Linked DNA regions of Natronosporangium hydrolyticum. The protein of the gene in region 1 interacts with the protein of each later gene in a pairwise test. Links are inferred from orthologs where the notes say so. Each region holds a gene or a part of one and is shown on either strand. Other genes may lie near its edges.

Region 1 (2,934 bases):
GGGGTGTTGGCCAGCTCCGCCGCCAGGCCCGAGGTGAGCACCGTCCGATCCAGGCCGGCGGAGAAGACCGGCCCGTCGCCGCGCACCACTACTATCCGCACATCACCGGGGAGGTCCCGGCCGATCCGCCGAAGACGTTGCCACATCTGCGGGGTCTGGGCGTTGCGCACCTCCGGTCGACACAACGTGACCGTCGCTACTGGCCCGTCACGGTCCAGTCGGACGGCCGCCGCTTCGTCGTGGCCCGCCCGCACCCCCGGCGACGTCACGTGCGGGTCCGTGACCGGGGGCGAGGGTACGCGTCGGGCCGCGTCACGCCTTCTTACGGCGGCGGGCGCCACCGCGTTGCCGAAGCTGCACTCCGGACTCGGTCAACACCCGATGTACGAAGCCGTACGACCGACCGGTGGAGGAGGCGAGCGCACGGATGCTCTCGCCGTCCGTGTAACGCTTGACCAAATCCTTCGCGAGCGTCTGCCGCTCCGAACCGATGATCCGGCGGCCCTTTTCGGAACTGGTTGTGGTGCCGGTGGCTGTCATCTTTCTTCCTCACGTCCCTGACATGCGGCTACATCACGTTGGTGTGCGGAAGTAGTCCCTATCTATTGGACCACCTACGACGATCATGCGCCAGTTGTGACCCACACGCCAACCGACACGCTCTTTGTGTCTGGTAACCGACTAATCGATGGGACTCCCGCTCAGGCGAGCTCCACCAGCTCCAACAGGTCGTCGCTCCAGGCGTCCTCGGCCCCGTCCGGCAACAGGATCGCCCGATCGGGTTTAAGCGCGCCCACCGCCCCCGGGTCGTGGGTGACCAGCACAATCGCGCCAGGGTAGCGGGCGATGGCGTCGAGCACCTGCTCCCGGCTGGCCGGATCCAGATTGTTCGTTGGCTCGTCCAGCAGCAGGACGTTGGCGCCGGAACAGACCAGCGACGCCAACGCCAACCGGGTCTTCTCGCCGCCCGAGAGCACACCGGCCGGTTTGTTGACGTCCTCCCCGGAGAAGAGAAAAGCCCCGAGCAATTTTCGCAACTCGCCGTCGGTCTGGGTGGGCGCTGCCGACCGCAGATGCTCCAACACCGACCGATCGACATCGAGGTGTTCATGCTCCTGGGCGTAGTAGCCAATCCGCAGCCCGTGCCCGGCCTCGACCGTGCCGGTGTCCGGTGTCAACTCACCCGCGAGCATCCGCAGCAGGGTGGTCTTGCCGGCACCGTTCAGGCCGAGGATCACCACTCGGGAGCCCCGGTCGATCGCCACATCGACATCGCAGAACACCTCGAGCGAACCGTACGATTTGGATAGCCCGGCCGCGGTCAGTGGGGTACGTCCGCACGGCTCCGGCGTCGGCAACCGGACCTTCGCGACCTTGTCCGCCACCCGCTCGTCGGCCAGTCCGGCGAGCAGCGCATCGGCTCGGCGGGCCATGTTCTTCGCCGCCACCGCCTTGGTCGCCTTGGCCCGGAGCTTGTCAGCCTGCGACTTGAGCGCGCCCGCTTTTCGCTCGGCGTTCGCGCGTTCCCGCCGCCGACGCCGCTCATCGGTCTCCCGCTGATCGAGGTAGGCCCGCCAACCGACGTTGTAGACGTCCAGCTCCGCCCGGGTGGCGTCCAAATACCACACCTTGTTGACCACCGCCGCGAGCAGCTCGGTGTCGTGGCTGATCACCACCAGCCCACCCTTGTGGCCGGCGAGAAACCCTCGCAACCAGGAGATCGAGTCGCTGTCCAGGTGGTTGGTGGGCTCGTCGAGCAACAGCGTGCCGGTGGCGCCGGCATCCCGGAACAACAGCCGGGCCAGCTCGATCCGGCGCCGCTGCCCGCCGGAGAGGGTGCCCAGGGTCTGGTTGAGCACCCGGTCCGGCAGTCCAAGGTTGGCGCAGATCCGGGCAGCCTCGGCCTCCGCCGCGTAGCCGCCGAGGCTCGCGAACTGGTCCTCCAACGCCCCGTAGCGGCGCAGCAGCTTCGGCTCCTCGCTGGTCTCCAGCCGGGCCTCCAGCTCACGCAGCTCCGCGAGCAACGTGTCCAGCCCGCGGGCGGAGAGCACCCGGTCGCGGGCCAGCCCGGAGAGGTCGCCGGTGCGGGGGTCCTGCGGGAGATAGCCGACCGGCCCGCGGCGGGTGACCTCACCCGCGTAGGGCGCACCCTCGCCGGCCAGCACCCGCAGCGAGGTGGTCTTACCCGCACCGTTGCGCCCGACCAGCCCGATCCGGTCGCCCGGCTGGACGCGCAGCTCGGCCCCGTCGAGGAGGATCCGGCTGCCGACGCGCAGCTCCAGGCCGGTCGTTGTGATCACGGGTCACCATCCTATCGGCCGCCGTCGGGCTCGACGAGGCGAATAACCACCGGCCGGCCGCCACGGTACCCGGTCGCCGCCGGCCACCAGCGCGGCCGGCCGCGGCCGCTCGTCACGACCGGCCGGAGCGAGTCGGCGGCTCCGGCCCGTTCGGTGGGGTCGGGGGCGGCGGGTCGGGCTGGTTTGGCGCCCCGGCGATGACGTTCTGCACCCGGTCCCAGGCCCGGTTGACCGGTTCCCGCCAGCGCGCCTCCCGCCGCTGCGCGCGAGTGAGCTTCTGCGTGCCCCGCCGCCGCCCATCTCGGTACCGCCAGCGCGCCCACGGCGACCTGGGCCGCGCCAGCCGGGCCGCGCCCACGATCAGCAGGATGGGCACGAACAGCCCCACCAGACCGGTCCAGGTCTTGCCCTTCAGCACGGTGACCACCGCGAGCGCCAGCAGGCCCAGCAGCGGCGCCGCGGCCCAGAATCGGGCGGCCGGTGCATCGTGGAGCACCAGGTTGAGATCTTCGACCACAAACGGCTGGAACCCGACCAGCAACAGGCCGGTGACCGCCGTCACCACGAAGAGCGCGTTGACCGAGGCCCGGCCCTCCTCGCTCCAGTAGACATCCTGCAGGTGCAGGATCAGCGC
Region 2 (4,466 bases), 1.0 Mb from region 1 along the record:
GCGAGCCGTTCGATCGGGGTCTCGAACTCGGGGTTCTGGTCAACGAAGTCGCGGAGCCGTTCAGCGACCCAGTTCAGCGACACCGCTTCGTCGCCGCGCCGTTGTTCGAGCTCCTCGATGCCGCGATCGGTGAAGTACATTGCTGCTCCTTACGTGGTCGCGGGGCCCACCGAGCTGGTCGGTGGGCCCCGCGACGGGCTGTCTAGCTGCCCGGCTTGGCCGGCAACGCCGCTTCCAGCAGGGCCGACTGTTCCAGCTCGTGGACTTTGGTGGAGCCGGCACCGGAGGCGGCCGCAGCGGGCCGGGAGATGCGCCGTAGTCGGACCCCGTCGAGGTGTTCGAGCAGGTTCAGGGCGATGAACGACCAGGCACCCTGGTTGGCGGGTTCTTCCTGCACCCAGGCGACATCCTCCGCGCCGGGGTAGGCGGCGAGCGCCGCCTGTACCTCCGCGATGGGGAGCGGGTAGAGCTGCTCCAACCGGATGATGGCGGTGTCAGTGATACCGCGGGCGGTCCGCGCCTCGGCCAGGTCGTAGTAGACCTTGCCGGTGCAGAGGAGGACCCGCTTGATCGCCGCCGGGTCGGTGACCGCCGGGTCGGCCAGGACTGGCTGGAAGGTGCCGGTGGTGAAGTCGGCGACCGGGGAGACGCAGTCTTTGTGCCGCAGTAGCGACTTCGGCGTGAAGACCACCAGCGGCTTCCGCTTGCTGGAGAGCGCCTGCCGGCGGAGCAGGTGGAAGTAGTTCGCCGGAGTCGTCGGGTTGGCCAGCCGGAGATTGTCTTCGGCGGCCATCTGTAGCCAGCGTTCCGGCCGGCCGGAGGTGTGGTCGGGGCCCTGGCCCTCGTGTCCGTGCGGAAGCAGGATCGTCACCGCTGAACGTTGACCCCATTTGCGTTCGCCGGAGGCGAGGAACTCGTCCGCGACCACCTGCGCACCGTTCGCGAAGTCACCGAACTGGGCCTCCCACAGCACCAGCGCGCCCGGCTCCTCGACCGAGTAGCCGTACTCGAAACCGACCGCGGCGAACTCGGATAGTAGCGAGTCGTGGGCGAAGAACCGGGCTCCTTCGGCGGCGACGCTGGCGAGCGGGGCGAACTCTGCCCCCGTCTCGGCGTCCATCACCACCGCATGTCGTTGCACGAAGGTGCCGCGGCGGCTGTCCTGCCCGCAGAGGCGCACCGTGACGCCCTCGGAGAGCAGGGTGCCGAACGCCAGCAGCTCGCCGAAGGCCCAGTTGATCTGGCCTTCGTGGGCCATCGCCTGTCGGCGCTTGAGGAGCTGACCCACCCGCTTGTGGGGGGTGAAGCCCTCGGGCAGCGCCAAGTGGGCGTCGCCGATCGCCTGGATCGCCGATTCGGGTGCGGCGGTCTGCACCGGCGGCTCCGACTCCGGCTCGGCGGGTCGGCTGATCCGGGGTGTGGTTGGTGCGGCGGCGTCCCGGGTGGCTTTGAAGACCCGTTCCAGCTGCTGCTGGTAGTCACGCAGCTGCTCCTCGGCCTCGTCGACTGTGATGTCGCCCCGGCCGATGAGCTCCTCGGTGTAGAGCTTGCGAACCGAACGCTTGCCGTCGATGATCTGATACATCCGGGGGTTGCTCATAGACGGGTCGTCGCCCTCGTTGTGGCCCCGCCGGCGGTAGCAGATCAGGTCGATCAGGACGTCTTTGTTGAAGGCCTGTCGGTACTGGAAGGCCAGCCGGGCGACCCGGGCCACCGCCTCCGGGTCGTCGCCGTTGACGTGGAAGATCGGTGCCTGGATCATCCGGGCGACGTCGGTGCAGTAGAGCGACGACCGAGCGTAGTGCGGCGCGGTCGTGTAACCGACCTGGTTGTTGACGACCACGTGGACGGTGCCGCCGGTGCGGTAGCCGCGCAGTTGGGAGAGGTTCAGGGTCTCCGCGACCACGCCCTGGCCGGCGAAGGCGGCGTCGCCGTGGACCAGTAGCGGCAACACCGTGTAGCCCTCGAGCCCGAGGTCGAGCCGGTCCTGCTTGGCCCGCACGATGCCTTCGAGGACCGGATCCACCGCCTCCAGGTGCGACGGGTTGGCCACCAACGACACGGTGGTGGCCTCGTCGCCGGCCGGGGTGGTGTATTTGCCGGTCATGCCGAGGTGGTATTTGACGTCGCCGGAGCCCTGGGTTGAGCTCGGGTCGATGTGACCCTCGAACTCGGAGAAGATCTGCTCGTACGGCTTGCCGACGATATTGGCGAGGACGTTGAGCCGGCCGCGGTGTGCCATGCCGATGACGACCTCGTCCAGCGAGGCCGCGGCGGCCGCCTGCAGCACCTCGTCCAGCAGCGGGATCAGCGATTCGGCGCCCTCGAGCGAGAACCGCTTCTGCCCCACGTACTTTGTCTGAAGGAAGGTCTCGAACGCTTCGGCGGCGTTGAGCCGATTCAGGATGTGCTTCTGGGCCTCGGTGGCGGGCTTCTCGTAGCGGTGTTCGACCCGGTCGGCGATCCAGCGCCGCTCCTCCGGGTCCTGGATGTGCATGTACTCGACGCCGATCCGGCGGCAGTAGGAGTCGCGCAGCACCCCGAGGATGTCGCGCAGCTTCATGGTCTGCTTGCCGGCGAAACCGCCGACCGGGAAGATCCGGTCCAGGTCCCACAGGGTGAGGCCGTGTTCGAGGATGTCCAGGTCAGGGTGCTGGCGGATCTCGAAACCGAGCGGGTTGGTGTCGGCCATCAGGTGGCCGCGCACCCGGTAGGCCCGGATCAACTCGATGACCAGGGCGTTCTTGTCGATCTGGCCTTCGGTGCTGATCCGGTGGTCGGTGGTCCAGCGGACCGGCTCGTAGGGGATCCGCAGCGCGGTGAAGATCTCGTCGTAGAAACCGTGCTCGCCGAGGAGGAGTTCGTGGACGGTGCGGAGGAACTCCCCGGACTGGGCGCCCTGGATGATCCGGTGATCGTAGGTGGAGGTGAGCGTGACGATCTTGCTGACCGCGAGGTCGGCCAGCGTCTCCTCGGACATGCCCTGGTACGGCGCGGGGTACTCGATCGCGCCGACGCCGATGATCGTGCCCTGCCCGGCCATCAGCCGGGGCTGGGAGTGGATTGTGCCGATCCCGCCGGGATTGGTCAACGTGAGCGTGGTGCCGTTGTAGTCGGCGATGGTCAACTCATTGCGACGGGCGCGGCGGACCACGTCCTCGTACGCCTGCCAGAACTGCCGGAAGTCCATGACCTCGGCGGCCTTTATGTTCGGCACGACCAGGGTCCGGGAGCCGTCCGGCCGGGCGAGGTCGATGGCGAGGCCGAGGTTGACGTGTGGCGGGGAGACCAGTGCCGGCTTGCCGTTGTCGGCGGTGCCGTAGGAGTTGTTCATCCCCGGATGCCAGGCGAGCGCCTTGACCAGTGCGTACCCGATGATGTGCGTGAAGCTGACCTTGCCGCCGCGGCCGCGCGAGAGGTGATTGTTGATCACTATGCGGTTGTCGGCGGCGAGCTTCGCCGGGATCGCGCGGACGCTGGTCGCGGTGGGGATGGTCAGCGACTGGTCCATGTTTTGGGCGATCCGGGCGGCTACGCCGCGTAGCGGGGTTTGGGTCGGCTCTTCGGCCGGCTGCTCGGGTGGGCTGTCGGCTGCCGGGGTGCTCTTGGCGCCGTCGCCCGAGCGGGCGGGCGTGGTCGGCCCGCCATCCGGTGACTTCGACTCGGCCCACCGTGGCGGCCGGGCCTGCGGGCCGGTGTCACCGGCCGGCTTCGGCGGGGCCTTGCCCGATGCCGCGCTCTGCCCGGCCGGGGCGGCCGACGGCGCGGTGGTGGCCTGCCCGCCGGCGGCCTGCGCCGGTGGCGGGGGCTGGCCTTTCGGGGGGCCTTCGGCGGCGGGAGCTTTGGCCTCCGCCGACTCGTCGCCCGCTGCTGCGCGGTCGGCGGTTCGGTCACTCTCGGTGGCGGTCGGGGCCGCGGGTTGGTAGTCCGCGAAGAACTCGTGCCAAGCGCTATCTACGCTCGCCGGGTCGGCGAGGTAGCGCTGGTACATATCTTCGACGATCCACTCGTTCGGGCCGAATCCTGCTAGCGGATTATCCTGCGACGTCTGTGGCGCTGACACGGCCTACTGTTCGCCTCTTTCGAGATCGCTCGTCGGGTGGGACCAAAGTTAGAGTCCCGTCCCCAGGCTACGCCGTGTCGGCCGGATGTGGGGAGCAGGGAGGCCCGATCATGGTGTGACATGATCGGGCCTCCGGTACGGAATAGGCGTTGCGTTACGAAATGTCCCGTTTCCGGTTGATCACTACGCCGATGGCGCCAGCGACCACCGTGTAGGCGAGCAGTACCAGCGCCCCGACCCACCACGCGGGGGTCCCCGGCACGCCCTCACCCCCGGTGGTCATCACCTGGGAAGCGATAGACGGGACGAGCACCTGGAACTCCAGCACCGTCTCGTTTTCGAGCAGCATCGACAGCAGCATGAACGCCAACGACACCAGCTGGGTGCCGATCAGGTACGCCAG

The links. Proteins that work in one complex are often made in the same cells at the same time.
Region 2: the proteins of JQS43_RS09530 (region 1) and JQS43_RS05060 interact in binary tests that used the Escherichia coli proteins (3 or more experiments, as listed by UniProt). The link is inferred for Natronosporangium hydrolyticum from one-to-one orthologs.

What each region holds. Positions count from the first base shown.
Region 1 is NZ_CP070499.1:2,131,580-2,134,513, reverse strand. What follows is about bases 2-2,869. They hold JQS43_RS09530 (ABC-F family ATP-binding cassette domain-containing protein), read right to left. Parts: upstream 2,301-2,869; coding sequence 702-2,300; downstream 2-701. Other genes in these bases: JQS43_RS09525 (hypothetical protein), read right to left, coding at 2,413-2,869; JQS43_RS09535 (helix-turn-helix domain-containing protein), read right to left, coding at 313-540; JQS43_RS09540 (enoyl-CoA hydratase/isomerase family protein), read right to left, coding at 2-269. In the rest of the region: more of JQS43_RS09540, read right to left, coding at 1-1; more of JQS43_RS09525, read right to left, coding at 2,870-2,934. UniProt on the Escherichia coli protein: Genetic data indicate it may be involved in ribosome assembly or function.
Region 2 is NZ_CP070499.1:1,088,682-1,093,147, forward strand. The notes cover bases 3-4,402. They hold JQS43_RS05060 (multifunctional oxoglutarate decarboxylase/oxoglutarate dehydrogenase thiamine pyrophosphate-binding subunit/dihydrolipoyllysine-residue succinyltransferase subunit), read right to left. Parts: upstream 4,064-4,402; coding sequence 203-4,063; downstream 3-202. Other genes in these bases: JQS43_RS05055 (DUF6104 family protein), read right to left, coding at 3-140; JQS43_RS05065 (ABC transporter permease), read right to left, coding at 4,218-4,402. Also shown: more of JQS43_RS05055, read right to left, coding at 1-2; more of JQS43_RS05065, read right to left, coding at 4,403-4,466. UniProt on the Escherichia coli protein: E1 component of the 2-oxoglutarate dehydrogenase (OGDH) complex which catalyzes the decarboxylation of 2-oxoglutarate, the first step in the conversion of 2-oxoglutarate to succinyl-CoA and CO(2).